Linked DNA regions of Acidithiobacillus ferrooxidans ATCC 23270. Each later gene encodes a partner of the first gene's protein in a complex. Links are inferred from orthologs where the notes say so. Each region holds a gene or a part of one and is shown in the gene's direction. Other genes may lie near its edges.

Region 1 (4,376 bases):
ATGTGGCCGCTACGCTGCAGCAGTGCCCTCTGGATGTCCTGCAATTTCATGGTGATGAATCGCCATCCCTTTGCCGGGGATTCGGCCGTCCCTACATCAAGGTGTTGCGGGTGACTGCAGCGCAAGACCTGCGGCCGGCGGTGGACGCCTATCACGACGCGCAGGGACTGCTGCTGGACTGCGCCGCGCCGGGCGTCTGGGGGGGCTCGGGCCGAAGTTTTGACTGGTGGCGACTGCCGGATCTGGGTAAGCCATTGATTCTGGCTGGTGGGCTGCATGCCGAAAATGTTGCTGAGGCCATCGCCATCGCCCGGCCTTATGCGGTAGATGTGAGCAGCGGGGTGGAACTGTCGCCCGGACGCAAAGATCATGACAAAATGGCACGGTTTGTCGCACGGGTGCGCGGTACCTGAGGGAGAGAGAATGGGAACTTATGCTTTGCCGGACGCGTTCGGACACTATGGTCCTTACGGCGGGCGTTTCGTTGCAGAAACCCTGATTCCGGCGCTGGAGGAACTGGAGCGTGCCTACCAGGAGGCGCAGCGGGATCCGGAGTTTCGTGCCGAGCTGCACAGTGAACTGCGCCAGTTCGTCGGTCGTCCCAATCCACTCTATCATGCCGGGCGCCTTTCCAGGGAGTTGGGTGGAGCGCAAATTTACCTCAAGCGGGAGGACCTCAACCACACCGGCGCGCACAAAATCAATAATGCCGTGGGTCAGGCGCTGCTCGCCCGGCGTATGGGCAAAAAACGGGTAATCGCCGAGACGGGCGCGGGGCAGCATGGTGTCGCCACGGCGACGGTCGCGACCCGCTATGGCATGGAATGCCTGGTGTATATGGGCGAGGAAGATATCCAGCGCCAGTCCAGCAATGTGTTTCGCATGCGTTTGCTGGGGGCGCAGGTGACGGCGGTCAGCAGCGGTACCCGCACCCTGAAGGATGCGCTCAACGAAGCTTTGCGGGACTGGGTAACCAATGTCGAAAGCACTTTTTATGTGATCGGAACGGTGGCGGGACCGCATCCCTATCCGGTCATGGTGCGGGACTTTCACCGGGTCATTGGCGATGAAGCGCGGGCGCAGTGCCTCGAATTGACGGGACGGCTCCCCGATTGTCTGATCGCCTGCGTGGGGGGGGGGAGTAATGCCATTGGCCTGTTTTATCCCTTTATCGAAGACCGGGCGGTGCGGATGATCGGCGTCGAAGCGGGTGGTCTGGGCCTTGGCACCGGACAACACGCCGCCCCCCTGACCACCGGACGTCCAGGGGTATTGCATGGTAACCGGACCTACCTGATGGAAGACGAAGACGGGCAGATTCTGCCGACCCACTCCATCTCGGCGGGGCTGGATTATCCGGGGGTGGGACCAGAGCATGCCTATCTGAAGGATACCGGTCGGGCAGAGTATGTGGCGGCTACCGATGAAGAAGCGCTGGCCGCCTTCCATCGCCTGTGCCGCACCGAGGGCATCATTCCGGCGCTGGAAAGCGCACATGCGCTGGCTCACGCCTTCCGCCTGGCGCCCACCATGCGCTCTGATCAGACCATTATCGTCAACCTTTCCGGGCGAGGCGATAAGGATATCCACACCGTCGCCGCCCTGGAGGGTATTCATTTATGAGCCGTCTCGCCGGGCTGTTTGTCCAACTCCGGGATGCGGGTCGCGCCGCCCTCATTCCTTTCATGACGGCGGGTGACCCATCCCTGACCGCGACCGTGCCCCTGATGCACGCGCTGGTCGCCGCGGGGGCCGATGCCATCGAACTGGGGATGCCCTTTTCCGACCCCATGGCCGATGGTCCCAGCATCCAGCGCGCCAGTGAGCGGGCGCTGGCGCGAGGGGTGAAGCTGCGCATGGTCCTGGAGTGGGTGCGCGAATTCCGCACGACCAACAGTCACACGCCCGTCATTCTCATGGGTTATCTGAATCCGGTGGAAGCCATGGGTATAACCTCGTTCGCCGAGGCTGCCGCGACGGCGGGGGTGGACGGTGTCATTCTGGTGGATCTGACTCCGGAGGAGGGGCGAGGTGAAGCCGTCGTTCTCCGCCAGCGGGGTATCGATCCCATTTTCCTGCTGGCGCCGACCAGCGGGCCGGAACGCGTGGCGACCGTCCGCAGTATGGGCAGTGGTTTTGTATATTATGTATCTCTGCGCGGTATTACCGGTGCAGCCCAGGCGGACTGGGCGGAAGTTCTGGAGCGGGTACAGCACCTGCACCGGCAACTGGGCCTGCCCGTGGCCATCGGTTTTGGCATTCGCGATGCAGCGACGGTAGCGCGGGTGGCGACCGGGGCCGACGCGGTGGTCGTCGGCAGTGCACTGGTCGATCAACTGGCGGCGTGTGCGACGGATCAGGAAGCCATTGCGGCGGCCATCCGCTTTGTCGAGCCGCTGGCCCAGGCCGTCCGGAGTACGGAAAGGAGAGGCGCATGAGCTGGTTCGATCGGGTACTGCCACCCAAAATCAAAAAAACCTCGGCAGAGGCCTCCGTTGTGAGCGAGAACAAGCGCACCGTACCTGAGGGCTTGTGGTCCAAGTGCCCCACCTGTCAGGTGGTGCTCTACCGTACGGAGCTGGAGGAAAATCTTTACGTTTGCCCCCACTGCGGACATCATCAACGGATCAGCGCCCGGCAGCGTCTGGATTTCTTCCTCGATGCAGAACCCCGGCTGGAGATTGCCAAGGAATACGTTCCGGTGGATCCCCTGCGCTTCAAGGATCAGAAGCGCTATAAGGACCGCCTGCAGGAAGCCCAGGCCAAGTCCGGAGAGAAAGACGCCCTGGTGGTGATGCGCGGCCTCCTGGAAGGGCACCCGGTGGTGGTTGCCGCTTTTGCCTTCGAGTTCATGGGCGGGAGCATGGGATCGGTGGTGGGAGCCCGTTTTGCCCGTGCGGCGGAAACGGCGCTGACCGAGCGCTGTCCACTGGTCTGCTTTAGTGCCAGTGGCGGGGCACGGATGCAGGAGGGACTATTTTCCCTGATGCAGATGGCCAAGACTTCTGCCGCCGTGGAGCGGCTGGCCAAGGCAGGGGTGCCCTTCATCTCGGTGCTCACCGATCCGACCATGGGCGGTGTCTCCGCCAGTCTGGCCACCCTGGGAGATATTCTGATTGCGGAGCCCAAGGCCCTGATTGGATTTGCCGGTCCGCGGGTGATCGAGCAGACCATCCGTGAAAAGCTGCCGGAGGGTTTTCAACGCGCGGAATATTTGCTGGAGCACGGCGCCATCGATCAGATTGTCGATCGCCGCCAGATGCGCGCGGTGGTGAGCGAGATGCTGGGGATGCTGACCCATGCCCCGAGTCCGCATTAAGCGCGGCGCAGGGGAGCGGGTGTAGCCGGTGGCACTGCTGGCGGATTCTCTCAGCGACCGGGTCGCTGAACTGGCCGGGCCACCCGAGCAAATCGTCATGGGTCTGGAGCGAATGCGGGCCGCTCTGGCGGCGCTGAAGATGTCCGCGCGTTTGCCCATGCCGGTAATGCTGGTGGGTGGCACCAATGGCAAGGGCTCCACGGTGGTTTATCTGGAGGCCTTCTATCGCCAGGCGGGCTATCGCGTCGGCGCTTATACCAGCCCGCACCTCTGGCAGTTTACCGAACGCCTGCGGCTGGATGGCCGGTCTGCACCCGAGTCCCTCTGGCATCAGCAACTCACGGAAGTCGCCGCCACAGTCCGACAGATCCCGCTCACCTATTTCGAGATCGCGACCCTCGCCGCGGTACGGATGATGCTTGCCACCAGGGTCGACGTGGCGATTCTGGAGGTCGGCCTGGGGGGACGTCTGGATGCGGTCAACGCCTTTACCCCGGATTGCAGTATCGTAACCACCGTGGATCTGGACCATCAGGACTGGCTGGGATCCGATCGCGCAGCCATCGGCCATGAAAAGGCGGGTATATTCCGTCGTGGAGTGCCCGCCCTCTATGGGGATACGGAAGACCCCTGTGCTTCGGTGCTGGAGGCGGCGGTACGCGCCGACGTGCCCCTGCAGCGGTTGGGTCGGGACTTTCATATTGACCCCCTGCACGGGAAATGGTCAGGATTTGGGCACGGGAAAGATGCGCCCCCGCCTTTGTGGGAGGGGGCCGTACAATGGGCCAATCTGGCGCTGGCGCTGGCGGCCGTGTCGTTGTTGCAGGAGAAATTACCAGTGTCCGATGCGGCGGTTTCCGCATGGACGCGGCTGCCGCAATTGCCGGGCCGCTGTCAATGGCTTCAGCCCTGGGGTAAGGATGGCCCCGATCTGCTGGTGGATGTCGCCCACAACCCGCAGGCAGCGCGGCAACTGGCGGCGTTGCTGGCGGCGCGAAAGGGCTCCGGGCGATGTCACGCCGTCGTCGGCATGCTCGCCGACAAGGATATCGCCGGG
Region 2 (4,307 bases), 1.6 Mb from region 1 along the record:
GTCGCCACCGGATTGCAACGGGAACCCGTGCGGCTGGCGGTCGAGAATATCCGGCCACGGTCGGCAGCCATCCCGGCTACGGCGGCAGACTGGCGCAACCTTGACAAGCCCACCGGCATGCGCCAGACCGAACGCCCGACGGGTTCGAGCGTGCCCGCCCATGGCGGCAACCATACGCCGAACTACGCGGACCTGGACATTCCCGCCTTCCTGCGCCGTCAGGCGGACTAAGGGCGTAGGCCGGGTCAGCGCAGGCGTTGACCCCGGGCGGCCAGGTTTCCCGCCTGGTGGGGGGACCGCCTGCCTGCCGCCATGGCCACTACCGTGCCCATGAGGAACCGTTACAGCGCGCTCAACCCGCCACCAAGTGCCCGGAAGCATCATGGGCGGCGGCGCTCATCACCTTGCGGTAACGGCTGAGATCCTTGATGCTCTGAATGGGCGTTTCGAGCAGAGCGGAAAGATTGCGCAAAATGCCATTGACCACCTTGCCCTCCCAGATCGCGTCGAAATGAATCTGGGTATCCAGCCATTGCTCCAGCCAACCCGGATCCGGCAGATGACTCTGCACACTGTCCTCGGGATACATCGCCTTGTTCACATGGAGATTGGTGGGATGCAATGCCTTCGCCGTCTTGGTATTGGCCATGAGTACACCGATCTTGGCAAAAGCCAGACGCGCGCTGTCCCCGAGGCGATCAATGGCGCGCCGCATATATTTCAGATATACACCGGCGTGCCGCGCCTCATCCTTGGATAGCACCTCGTAAATCGAGCGGATCACCGGCTCGCTATGCCACTGCGCCGCGCATTTGTACCAGTGTGTCAGGCGGATTTCGCCGCAAAAATGCAGCATGAGGGTTTCCATTGCTGGCGCCGGATCAAATTCAAAGCGTACATTGTGCAATTCCTCTTCCGTCGGCAGATATTCCGGCGCGAAGCGGCGCAGGTATTCCATGAGCACCAGGGCGTGCTTCTGCTCTTCGTAGAACCAGATGGACATGAAGGCCGAGAAATCGGAGTCGCTCCGGTTGTCGCGGAGAAACATCTCCGTCGCCGGGAGTGCCGACCACTCGGTGACCGCATTCATCTTGATCGTGCGCAACTGCTCATCGCTGACCAGGTTACGGTCAAACTGCTCCCAGGGGATGTCCGTGGCCATGTTCCAGCGCGCGGCTTCCAGCGATTTGAACAACTCAGGGTATAACATGGCGAACCAACCTCTCTCTGGCGTTCTCGATAACGGGTGCCGGAGCACCTCGGCGCCCTTCCGCCCACCAGACGAAAGTCGCGAAGGCACCCCCACAAAGCCTTGTGACAACACCGTGAGGCTTCGTAAAATATGTGCTTGGCATTTTACGACAAATCCCGGCATCGGGCGAATCCCGGACAATGTATGCCCGGGTACGCGCCAACGGTCCTGAAGACCGACCAAGATGAGCACCAGGTTCCTGCGCGGCAAGCACACCTTGCGGCATCCTGCATTGGTTGTTCATGATGGAATCATTTTAGTGTATTTTTGTAGATCCGGTACGATTGAGTAACCATGAACAGCCAAACCAAACAGGAAACGACTTGCCCCATGGATGCACTGCTCCGCTTGCTGATGGGGCCATGGACCACATACATCCTCTGGACGCTGAGGCAACGCGGCCCCACCCGTTTCGGGATGCTCAAGCGGGAAGTGCGCGGCATTTCGTCCCGGATGCTGACGGAGCGTTTGCGCACCCTGGAGGAGGCCGGAGTGGTATTCAGGGTGTATCGTCCCAGCATTCCTCCGGAAGTGACCTATGGCCTGACACCGCGTGGACTGGAACTGCGGGAAGTGCTGGATGCCCTGGATACCCTGGCCCGGCGCTGGGATAGCGAAGACGCTGGCAGGAAAAGCATCCACCGGGAACCGGTCCTGCCTGTTACCAATTAGCGGTTACCCGCGGCCGTCCCGATCATTCGCCGGGATTTCCATGCTCGATCCGTAGGCGAACCCGGGTCCATGGGGTGTCGCGGCACCCGCCTCCGGTGCGGATGACCTAGATTTATCCGGCCATTTGGGGCAGACTTCGCGGATATACTTAGTGTTACGCGGGATCTATGGCTGCATCCTCTCCTCATGTCCTTGTACTGCATGGCCCGAATCTGAATCTGCTGGGCAGTCGTGAGCCCGGCCATTACGGGCAGACCACCCTCGCCGAGATCGATGCCGGGATGCAGACACTCGCGCAGGGCTGGGGCTGGCGACTGCACAGTCTGCAGAGCAACGCTGAGCATGTACTGATCGATGCGGTCCAGGAGGCCCTCCCCCTGGGCGTCACCGACATCATCATCAATCCCGCGGCATTCACCCACACCAGCGTTGCCCTGCGTGATGCCCTGGCTGCCGTCCAGATTCCGTTTATCGAAGTACATTTATCCAATATTCATGGTCGGGAACCCTTCCGCCGTCACTCCTACTTCTCCGAGCTCGCCCAGGGCGTCATCGCGGGACTGGGTGCGGATGGATACTTCCTGGCGCTGGATGCCATTCATCGGCGCATGAAACGCCATAACCCATAACTGACACCAAGGAAAGAGCATGGATATCCAATTCATCCGTCGCCTGGCCGAACTGCTGGAAAAGAGCGCCATCGACGAAATAGAAGTGGTGGAGGGCGACAGCAAAGTCCGGATCACGCGGCACACCGCGCCCGCCCATCCGGCACCGGCCATCACCTATGCCCAGCCTGCGCCAGCGATGGCGACCACGCCCACCATCGTGGGGACAGCGCCCCCCCCCGCGGCAGCGGTCGAAGTGCCGCCCCAGGGCTATATGATCAAATCCCCCATGGTCGGGACTTTTTATCGCGCATCCTCTCCGGAATCTCCACCCTTCGTGGAAGAAGGCAGCATGGTGAAGGCCGGCCAGACTCTATGCATCATCGAGGCCATGAAGCTGCTGAACGAAATTGAAGCCGACGTCTCCGGAAAAGTGATCAAGGTTCTCGCCGGCAATGGTCAGCCCGTCGAATACGGTGAACCCCTGTTCATCATCGCACCCGGGGATTGAAATGTTCGAGAAAATCCTTATCGCTAACCGTGGCGAGATCGCCCTTCGGATTCAGCGCGCCTGCCGCGAACTGGGCATTCGTACCGTAGCCGTCCACTCTGAACCAGATCGCGACCTTCTCCACGTCAAGCTGGCCGACGAGTCGGTGTGCATCGGCCCAGCGCCGAGCGATAAAAGTTATCTCAACATCCCCGCCGTGATTGCCGCCGCCGAGGTGACCGACGCCGAAGCGATTCATCCCGGCTACGGGTTTCTTTCAGAAAATGCCGACTTCGCCGAACGGGTCGAAAACAGCGGGTTTACCTTCATCGGGCCGCGCGCGGAAACCATCCGCCGGATGGGTGACAAAATCGCCGCCAAGGCCGCGATGAAGAAGGCTGGCGTACCCTGTGTGCCGGGCTCCGATGGACCGCTACCCGACGATAACGAGGCCCTCAAAGCCCTCGCCCGGGAGATCGGTTATCCCGTCATTCTCAAGGCGGCCGGCGGCGGCGGCGGGCGCGGCATGCGGGTCGTACACACCGAAGCACACCTCGTCAACGCCGCGAGCCTGACCCGCGCGGAGGCCGACAAGGCTTTCGGCAACCCGACCCTCTATATGGAAAAATTCCTCGAAACGCCGCGCCACATCGAATTTCAGATACTGTGTGACACCCAGGGTCATTGCATCCACCTGGGGGAACGGGACTGCTCGGTGCAGCGCCGTCATCAAAAAGTCATTGAAGAAGCGCCCGCCCCGGGCGTCAGTGCTGCGCAGCGCGCTGAAATCGGTGCATCCGTGGCCAAAGCCTGTGAGGATATGGGCTACCGGGGCGCCGGCACCGTCGAGTTTCTTTACGATCCGGAAAACCAGACCTTCTATTTCATTGAAATGAATACACGGGTGCAGGTCGAGCACCCGGTCACGGAGCTGATTACCGGCATCGACATCGTCAAAGCACAAATTCGCATTGCGGCGGGATTGCCTCTCGGGATTCGCCAGGAGGACGTGGTACTCAGCGGTCACGCCGTCGAATGCCGCATCAATGCCGAAGACCCGGAGCGCTTCGTACCCTCACCGGGACAGATTACCGCCTGGCACCCCCCTGGTGGGCCAGGCATCCGCGTCGACAGTCATATTTATGCGGGTTATCGGGTACCACCTTTCTATGACTCCATGATCGGTAAAATCATCGCCTTCGGGGGTGACCGCGAGGAAGCCAACATGCGCATGCGCAGCGCCCTGCGCGAGACCACCATCGAGGGTATTCAAACCAACATTCCC
Region 3 (4,283 bases), 550 kb from region 1 along the record:
ATCGGGTATGCGCGATCTGGTGCGGCGCCTGCAGCCGGATACTTTTGAAGATATCGTCGCCCTCGTCGCCCTGTTTCGGCCGGGGCCGCTACAGTCGGGTATGGTGGATGATTTCATCGCCCGCAAACACGGCAAGGCGCAGGTAACCTATCTGCATCCGGATCTGGCACCGATTCTCCGGGAAACCTATGGGGTGATTGTCTATCAGGAACAGGTCATGCAGTCCGCCCAGGCGCTGGCGGGTTATTCCCTCGGCGGTGCCGATTTACTGCGGCGCGCCATGGGCAAGAAAAAGCCGGAGGAAATGGCCAAGCAACGCAGCATTTTCCTGGAGGGAGCCCACAAGAACGGTTTGGCCGCGGACCAGGCCGGGGCCATCTTCGACCTCATGGAAAAGTTTGCGGAATATGGCTTTAACAAATCCCACTCGGCAGCCTATGCCCTGGTGTCCTACCAAACCGCTTATCTGAAGGCCCACTATCCGCAGTTTTTTATGTCTGCCGTGCTGACCGCAGATATGGACCACACCGACAAAGTTGTGGCGATGATTGCCGAGTGCGCGCGCATGGGCCTGCGCATTGCTCCACCGAGCGTTCAGCACAGTGTGCTGGAGTTCCGGCCGGAGGGGGATGATCATATCCGCTTTGGTCTGGGTGCCATCAAGGGCTTGGGACGGGCGGCCATTCAGGCGATTCTCGACGCCCGTAGAGGAGGCGCCTTCCTGAATCTCTTCGATCTGCTCTGCCGGGTGGATACCCAGAAAATCAATCGTCGTGCCCTGGAGGCATTGATTCGCGCCGGAGCCATGGATGACTGGGGCGTGTCGCGGGCCAGCCTGATCGCTTCCGTGGACGGTTGTATGGAAGCAGCGGCGCAGTTTCAGAGCAGTCAGGCGAGCCTGCAGGAATCATTGTTTAGCGGACAGGAAGCGTTGCGGGTAGCGCCGCCGCTGGTGTCTGCCGAGGCATGGAGCCTCACCGAAACCCTGCGTCAGGAACGGGAAACTCTGGGCTTCTATCTCAGTGGTCACCCCATGGACAGTCTGCGGGATGATCTGACGGCGCTGGGAACGATACCTCTTGGCGACGTCGCGGTCGGGTCCACGGTATTGGTGGCGGGGTTGGTGGTAGCGCGGCGCAGCACCCGGACCAAGCGCGGTGATCGTATCTATTTCCTGACCCTCGACGATGGTCAGGGGCGGCTGGAGGTCGTCGTCTTTGGCGAAGTCTGGGCGCGGGCCGGCAAGATCCGAGAGGGTGAGGAGCCGGTGCTGGTTCTGGGTGAGGTGGGCGAGGACAGCTATTCTGGCGGCCTGCGGCTCAGTGCCCTGCGTCTGCTGGATACGGCACAGGCGCGTGAGGAATTGGCTGCCCAATTGACCTTGGATCTGGGTCTTGCCGAAGATATGGCGCCGCGAGATCTGCTTGCCGTGCTCCGTAAGTATCCTGGCCAAACGGCCTTGCGCCTGCGTTTGCGGGTCGCAGACGACGTTGTCGCGCAATTGCGGGTGACGGAAAACCTGAGCTTCGCGGCGAGTCCCGCCGCCATTGCCGCCCTGACGGCGTTGGCACCCGCGGCGCACTGGCACTGGAGCTATCGGCCGGTGACCCTTCTCGTCAATAATGTCGTCCCCCTGGAGCGTGCACGGCACGCGACGCGACGCCCGGCCTGAGCGCCGGCCATATTCGGAGTGGTAAGGAGTGAACATGAAAATCAGTTATCTGGACTTTGAACAATCGGTTGCGGAGCTGGATGCCAAGGTGGAGGAACTCCATGCCCTGAATCAGCCGGGTATCGCCGATGACATCAGTCGCCTGGAAGTAAAAGCGCGCAAGGAGTTGCAGCGTATTTACAGCAAGCTTGGTGCCTGGCAGACGGTACAGGTGGCCCGTCACCCACAGCGGCCTTATACCATGGATTATGTGCAGGCCCTTTTCACGGAAGTACAGGTGCTGGCAGGCGACCGTGCTTTCGCCGATGATCAGGCTATTATCGGCGGTCTGGCGCGCTTCAATGGACAGCCGATCGTCTGGATGGGACATCAGAAGGGCCGCGACACCAAGGAAAAGATTCAGCGCAACTTTGGGATGCCGCGTCCGGAAGGTTATCGCAAGGCCTTGCGTCTGCTCCGCCTTGCCGAGCGTTTTGCCTTGCCGGTATTTACGTTCATTGATACGCCCGGAGCCTATCCGGGTATTGGTGCCGAAGAGCGCGGCCAGAGTGAGGCCATAGCCCGTAATCTCGCAGTGATGTCTGATCTGGCGGTACCCATTATCTGCACGGTCATTGGTGAAGGGGGCTCCGGCGGGGCCCTGGCGATTGGCGTGGGTGACCGGATGCTGATGCTGGAGTATGGAGTGTACTCCGTCATTTCGCCGGAAGGCTGCGCCTCCATCCTCTGGAAGAATGCGGCCATGGCAGCCGAGGCCGCGGAAACTCTGGGTATCACCGCCCGTCGTTTGCAAGGAATGGGTCTGGTCGATGAAGTGCTGGCCGAACCCCTCGGTGGCGCGCATCGCGATCCGGAAGCGGTCTTCGCGCTGGCACGTGAGCGTTTCGCCCATCACCTGCAGGAGCTGCAGGCGATGGATACCAGCAAGTTGCTGACCACCCGTTACGAACGCCTGATGCACTATGGAGTCGTCGGCGCTGCCTGAGCTGGAGCGGCGTCTCCGGACGCGTCTGCAGGGGGATCTGCGCCCACCGCGGGGACGCTCCCTCTATGTGGCTTACAGTGGCGGCGGGGACTCCACGGCGCTGCTCGTGGCACTGCTTTCTCTAGGGTACGAGATCCATGCCTTGCATGTGGATCACGGCTGGCACCCGGACAGTGCGCAGTGGGCCCGGTTCTGTCAGGAGCAGGCCAAGGCTCTGGGGGTTCCTTTCACCCTGCTGCATCTGGCTGCAGATACACCGGGCGAGGGGCCGGAGGATCAGGCCCGGCGTGCCCGCTATGCCCTCATGGCGGCGCAGTTGCGGCAGGGGGACTGGCTGTTCACGGCGCAGCACCGCGAAGATCAGGCGGAAACCGTGCTTTTGCAACTGTTGCGCGGTACCGGCGTGGCGGGACTGGCGGGCATGCCCCGGCAGCGCCCGCTGGGAGCCGGGCTTCTGGTTCGGCCCCTGCTGGACGTACCGCGGCAGGTGTTGCGGGATTATCTGGAACAGCGGCAGTTACCCTTTCTGAATGATCCGGCCAATGCCGATATGCGCTACGACAGGGTGCGGATACGTCGCATCCTGCTCCCGCAACTGCAGGAACTGGGTTGGCCCCACGCGACGATCAGTATCGCCCGCGCTGCGGACAATCTCGCCGACATGGGGGAAATCGCGACGGACTGGTTTGACCTGTGTTGGCAACAGTATCGGGCAGACCATCCGGGTCTCTCTGTCGAGGTGCTTCCTCTGGAGTATCTGCATACGCTTTCTGTTGCGGCACAGCGGTTTTTTTTGCGGGGCTGGCTTCAGAGTCTGCGGATATCCGTGCCGGGCCGGGAGCGTCTGGAGGCGCTGCGGGACGCGGTGATGCGGGGACGCGGGGGCGCGAGGATTCAATGGGAAGGGGGACAGGCTTGGCTGCAGGGTGGACTGCTGCGCGCCTGGCCACAACCGCGCGTTACGGCGGAAAAGGAATGGGAAGCAGGCCCCTGGTGTGCCGCTCCGGGAAAACCGCTGCCGATCCCCGGCTGGCAGTGCGCCATCCGGGCCACGCCACCGGCCGACCTTCATCACGCATTGGCTGAGCGTTTTGCAGGGACGAGGCTATACTGGCGCCGTCGCCGCCAGGGGGAACGCACCCTGAGCGGACAGGGACAGCATCGGTCGCTGAAGAAACTGCTGCTGGAGGCGGGGGTCCCACCGGATCTGCGTGCGGATGTGCCCCTGCTCTGGGACGAAACGGGGCATTTGCTAGTCATTCTGGGCTACTATACCGCACCCTGGGCGAGTGCCCCTCGCGGAGAACCGGCACTCTGCCTCTGGAATACCGGTACTCAGTCCATCGCCGATAGTGGCGTCGGCTCGATATAGTGCAGCGGCTGCCCGTGCGCGTTGGGGAGAATTTCACCTTTGTCGAAAACCACCCGGCCGCCGACAACGGTGGTAACGGGCCAACCCGTCAGGACCCAGCCATTGAAGGGACTCCAGCCCACTCTGGTAAACATCTCCTCATTGCGGACGGGTTTTTCATGGGTCATATCGACCAGGGTAAGATCGGCATCCCAGCCGATGGCAATACGCCCCTTGTTCACCACGCCATAGAGGCGCGCCGGGTTGTAGCACAT
Region 4 (4,253 bases), 1.6 Mb from region 1 along the record:
CCCACACCAGCGTTGCCCTGCGTGATGCCCTGGCTGCCGTCCAGATTCCGTTTATCGAAGTACATTTATCCAATATTCATGGTCGGGAACCCTTCCGCCGTCACTCCTACTTCTCCGAGCTCGCCCAGGGCGTCATCGCGGGACTGGGTGCGGATGGATACTTCCTGGCGCTGGATGCCATTCATCGGCGCATGAAACGCCATAACCCATAACTGACACCAAGGAAAGAGCATGGATATCCAATTCATCCGTCGCCTGGCCGAACTGCTGGAAAAGAGCGCCATCGACGAAATAGAAGTGGTGGAGGGCGACAGCAAAGTCCGGATCACGCGGCACACCGCGCCCGCCCATCCGGCACCGGCCATCACCTATGCCCAGCCTGCGCCAGCGATGGCGACCACGCCCACCATCGTGGGGACAGCGCCCCCCCCCGCGGCAGCGGTCGAAGTGCCGCCCCAGGGCTATATGATCAAATCCCCCATGGTCGGGACTTTTTATCGCGCATCCTCTCCGGAATCTCCACCCTTCGTGGAAGAAGGCAGCATGGTGAAGGCCGGCCAGACTCTATGCATCATCGAGGCCATGAAGCTGCTGAACGAAATTGAAGCCGACGTCTCCGGAAAAGTGATCAAGGTTCTCGCCGGCAATGGTCAGCCCGTCGAATACGGTGAACCCCTGTTCATCATCGCACCCGGGGATTGAAATGTTCGAGAAAATCCTTATCGCTAACCGTGGCGAGATCGCCCTTCGGATTCAGCGCGCCTGCCGCGAACTGGGCATTCGTACCGTAGCCGTCCACTCTGAACCAGATCGCGACCTTCTCCACGTCAAGCTGGCCGACGAGTCGGTGTGCATCGGCCCAGCGCCGAGCGATAAAAGTTATCTCAACATCCCCGCCGTGATTGCCGCCGCCGAGGTGACCGACGCCGAAGCGATTCATCCCGGCTACGGGTTTCTTTCAGAAAATGCCGACTTCGCCGAACGGGTCGAAAACAGCGGGTTTACCTTCATCGGGCCGCGCGCGGAAACCATCCGCCGGATGGGTGACAAAATCGCCGCCAAGGCCGCGATGAAGAAGGCTGGCGTACCCTGTGTGCCGGGCTCCGATGGACCGCTACCCGACGATAACGAGGCCCTCAAAGCCCTCGCCCGGGAGATCGGTTATCCCGTCATTCTCAAGGCGGCCGGCGGCGGCGGCGGGCGCGGCATGCGGGTCGTACACACCGAAGCACACCTCGTCAACGCCGCGAGCCTGACCCGCGCGGAGGCCGACAAGGCTTTCGGCAACCCGACCCTCTATATGGAAAAATTCCTCGAAACGCCGCGCCACATCGAATTTCAGATACTGTGTGACACCCAGGGTCATTGCATCCACCTGGGGGAACGGGACTGCTCGGTGCAGCGCCGTCATCAAAAAGTCATTGAAGAAGCGCCCGCCCCGGGCGTCAGTGCTGCGCAGCGCGCTGAAATCGGTGCATCCGTGGCCAAAGCCTGTGAGGATATGGGCTACCGGGGCGCCGGCACCGTCGAGTTTCTTTACGATCCGGAAAACCAGACCTTCTATTTCATTGAAATGAATACACGGGTGCAGGTCGAGCACCCGGTCACGGAGCTGATTACCGGCATCGACATCGTCAAAGCACAAATTCGCATTGCGGCGGGATTGCCTCTCGGGATTCGCCAGGAGGACGTGGTACTCAGCGGTCACGCCGTCGAATGCCGCATCAATGCCGAAGACCCGGAGCGCTTCGTACCCTCACCGGGACAGATTACCGCCTGGCACCCCCCTGGTGGGCCAGGCATCCGCGTCGACAGTCATATTTATGCGGGTTATCGGGTACCACCTTTCTATGACTCCATGATCGGTAAAATCATCGCCTTCGGGGGTGACCGCGAGGAAGCCAACATGCGCATGCGCAGCGCCCTGCGCGAGACCACCATCGAGGGTATTCAAACCAACATTCCCCTGCATCGGCGGGTACTGGAAGAGGCGCAATACGCCACGGGCGGTGTGCATATCCACTATCTGGAGGCATTGCTCGCCCTATGAAAATCGCCTGGTGGCAGCTCGACATGCGCGTCCCCGCAGCAGCCGCAGCAGCCGTCGAGGCGCAATTGCTGGACGCTGGCGCAGAGGCAGTCACTTTTCTGGAAGGCGATGACAGTGAAGCAGTGTTCGATGCGGGCGACATCTGGCAAAACAGCCGGTGCGAAGCCCTGTTTGCTGCGGACAGCCACAGCGAAACAACCCTGCAAAACCTGGTCAGAGACAACGACTGGCGGTCATACGCAGCACGCTTTACCGCGCTGGAGGAACAGGACTGGGTAGCGGCAACCCAGGCAGCCTTCCCCGCACGCTGCTTCGGCCGCCTCTGGGTAACCCCCAGTTGGGATGCGGCGCCCGCCAACGCCCTCCGTGTGCTGCATCTCGATCCCGGCCAAGCCTTCGGCACCGGCGCCCACGCCACCACGGCGCTCTGCCTGCGCTTCCTGGATACACAGGTCCGCGGAGGCGAAAGCCTTATCGATTACGGCTGCGGCTCCGGCATTCTGGCCATCGCCGGGCTACTGCTGGGCGCCGGCCAGGCATACGGGGTGGATACCGACCCCGTTGCACTGCAGGTAGCGGCCGCCAATGCAGAACGCAACGGCGTCAGCGCCGGTCTGCAGCTCGCGCTGCCGGAAAACGCCAGGCTGCCCCTGGCCGACATCCTGGTCGCCAACATTCTGGCGACCCCCCTTCTGACCCTTGCGCCCGCCCTAGCCCATTCCGTCCGTCCTGGAGGCTGGATTGCACTATCCGGCATCCTGCACCATCAGGAAGCGGAGATTCACGCCGCCTACGAGCCTTATTTTGATCTCGCAGTCGCGCAACACGAAGAAGACTGGTCACTCCTCTATGGCCAGCGCAACACTGGAGTCTGATTATGGAAATTACCTGCCCCCGCTGTGAATCGACCTTTCTCTCGGACGACAAGGCCCTGCGCGAGCACCATTATCGGGTGAAATGCAGCGTCTGCCACCATATTTTTCATGTGGATGTCGCCGCAGAGACTGCTCGTGCGGGTAGCAGCCTGGGACGCCGTCTGGGTCGGTTTCTGCTCATCCTGGCCATCATCCTGTTGGTTATCGCGCTGATCGGGCAGATACTCTGGTGGACACGCAGTTACAGTTACGCCGCGACCAGCGCGCCCATCCGCCGCTTCTTGCTGAGTAGCGCGGAGCAACTGGATATCACCATTCCCTGGCCTGGTCCCAACAAAGACATCCGTATTCTCAACAGCCAGGTCACCCCTGTGGCGGACCACCTGGCGCGGATCACCGGCAATATTGAAAATGTCGCCAATCAGGTTCAGGCTTACCCGGTGATTGAAGTCACCCTCAGCAACGTCTACGGCGCACCCATTGCCCACCTGCATTTTACCGCGACGCAATATCTGAGCGCAGAATTCCCCGCCCGTGCGGGATTCGTTCCGGGTACGCCAGTACCATTTGTACTCAGCAGCCCCGCCCTGACAAGGGCGGCGGGTTATCAAATCACCCTCCTCAGCCGTCCTTGAGGGGGTGGACCATGGATAGCACGAATATGTCCCTGGGCGATTGCGTCATTCACGTCATGGACCGCTATCTGGCGGATTTGGGGGGTGAAGTCCCTGGCAACCTGCATGCGCTGATCGTCGAAGAAGTGGAGCGTGCGCTGCTCGCGCATACACTGCAACATTGTGGTGGACAACGCGGCATGGCCGCCCAATGGCTGGGCATCAATCGCAATACCCTGCGGAAGAAGCTGCAAACCTACGGATTGGATACCTGAATCAACTGCGGGGCGGCATTTGCCACGGGCTGCCGGTTCTCGCCCGATACCGTGCCGCCGCCATTCAGATAGTGCTGATAATAAGCGAGCACCCGCGGTACGTAGGCCTGGGTTTCGGCGAAGGGCGGGACATGATAACCCGCCTGGATCACTGCGTTTGATCCCGCATTGTAAGCGGCTACGGCCAGTTTCAGGTCGCCGCTGAAGATCCGCAGCAAATGGGCCAGATACGCGGTGCCGCCGTTGATATTGTCCGTCGGACTGAACACATTCGCCACCCCGAAGCGAAGCGCCGTTGCGGGGATGAGCTGCATCAGGCCAACGGCGCCCTTGGGCGATACCGCACCCGCATTATAACCGGACTCCGCGCTGATGACGGCGTTGATCAGCGCCGAGCTGACCTGGTAACGATTGGCGGCCGCATGAATCAGGCCCTGAT

What was found.
Region 2: the proteins of accD (region 1) and accB are in contact, whole or in part, in a solved structure (PDB 8UXZ), measured with the Escherichia coli proteins. The link is inferred for Acidithiobacillus ferrooxidans ATCC 23270 from one-to-one orthologs.
Region 3: the proteins of accD (region 1) and AFE_RS06830 are in contact, whole or in part, in a solved structure (PDB 8UXZ), measured with the Escherichia coli proteins. The link is inferred for Acidithiobacillus ferrooxidans ATCC 23270 from one-to-one orthologs.
Region 4: the proteins of accD (region 1) and accC are in contact, whole or in part, in a solved structure (PDB 8UXZ), measured with the Escherichia coli proteins. The link is inferred for Acidithiobacillus ferrooxidans ATCC 23270 from one-to-one orthologs.

Annotation. Positions count from the first base shown.
Region 1 is NC_011761.1:1,816,025-1,820,400, reverse strand. Bases 1,378-4,376 are described here. They hold accD (acetyl-CoA carboxylase, carboxyltransferase subunit beta), read left to right. Parts: upstream 1,378-2,434; coding sequence 2,435-3,319; downstream 3,320-4,376. Other genes in these bases: AFE_RS09535 (bifunctional folylpolyglutamate synthase/dihydrofolate synthase), read left to right, coding at 3,348-4,376; trpA (tryptophan synthase subunit alpha), read left to right, coding at 1,620-2,438; trpB (tryptophan synthase subunit beta), read left to right, coding at 1,378-1,623. In the rest of the region: AFE_RS09555 (phosphoribosylanthranilate isomerase), read left to right, coding at 1-413; more of trpB, read left to right, coding at 424-1,377.
Region 2 is NC_011761.1:171,685-175,991, reverse strand. Bases 1,378-4,307 are described here. They hold accB (acetyl-CoA carboxylase biotin carboxyl carrier protein), read left to right. Parts: upstream 1,378-2,572; coding sequence 2,573-3,043; downstream 3,044-4,307. Other genes in these bases: accC (acetyl-CoA carboxylase biotin carboxylase subunit), read left to right, coding at 3,045-4,307; aroQ (type II 3-dehydroquinate dehydratase), read left to right, coding at 2,092-2,553; AFE_RS00930 (winged helix-turn-helix transcriptional regulator), read left to right, coding at 1,547-1,924. Also shown: cell division protein FtsZ, read left to right, coding at 1-231; AFE_RS00935 (ferritin family protein), read right to left, coding at 353-1,210. UniProt on the Escherichia coli protein: This protein is a component of the acetyl coenzyme A carboxylase complex; first, biotin carboxylase catalyzes the carboxylation of the carrier protein and then the transcarboxylase transfers the carboxyl group to form malonyl-CoA.
Region 3 is NC_011761.1:1,264,130-1,268,412, forward strand. The notes cover bases 776-3,681. They hold AFE_RS06830 (acetyl-CoA carboxylase carboxyltransferase subunit alpha), read left to right. Parts: upstream 776-1,706; coding sequence 1,707-2,657; downstream 2,658-3,681. Other genes in these bases: dnaE (DNA polymerase III subunit alpha), read left to right, coding at 776-1,672; tilS (tRNA lysidine(34) synthetase TilS), read left to right, coding at 2,635-3,681. Also shown: more of dnaE, read left to right, coding at 1-775; more of tilS, read left to right, coding at 3,682-4,029; AFE_RS06840 (dihydroorotase), read right to left, coding at 3,993-4,283. UniProt on the Escherichia coli protein: Component of the acetyl coenzyme A carboxylase (ACC) complex. First, biotin carboxylase catalyzes the carboxylation of biotin on its carrier protein (BCCP) and then the CO(2) group is transferred by the carboxyltransferase to acetyl-CoA to form malonyl-CoA.
Region 4 is NC_011761.1:169,398-173,650, reverse strand. Bases 1-2,876 are described here. They hold accC (acetyl-CoA carboxylase biotin carboxylase subunit), read left to right. Parts: upstream 1-703; coding sequence 704-2,050; downstream 2,051-2,876. Other genes in these bases: prmA (50S ribosomal protein L11 methyltransferase), read left to right, coding at 2,047-2,876; accB (acetyl-CoA carboxylase biotin carboxyl carrier protein), read left to right, coding at 232-702; aroQ (type II 3-dehydroquinate dehydratase), read left to right, coding at 1-212. Outside these bases: more of prmA, read left to right, coding at 2,877-2,925; AFE_RS00905 (zinc-ribbon and DUF3426 domain-containing protein), read left to right, coding at 2,928-3,560; AFE_RS00900 (helix-turn-helix domain-containing protein), read left to right, coding at 3,572-3,814; AFE_RS00895 (lytic transglycosylase domain-containing protein), read right to left, coding at 3,796-4,253. UniProt on the Escherichia coli protein: This protein is a component of the acetyl coenzyme A carboxylase complex; first, biotin carboxylase catalyzes the carboxylation of the carrier protein and then the transcarboxylase transfers the carboxyl group to form malonyl-CoA.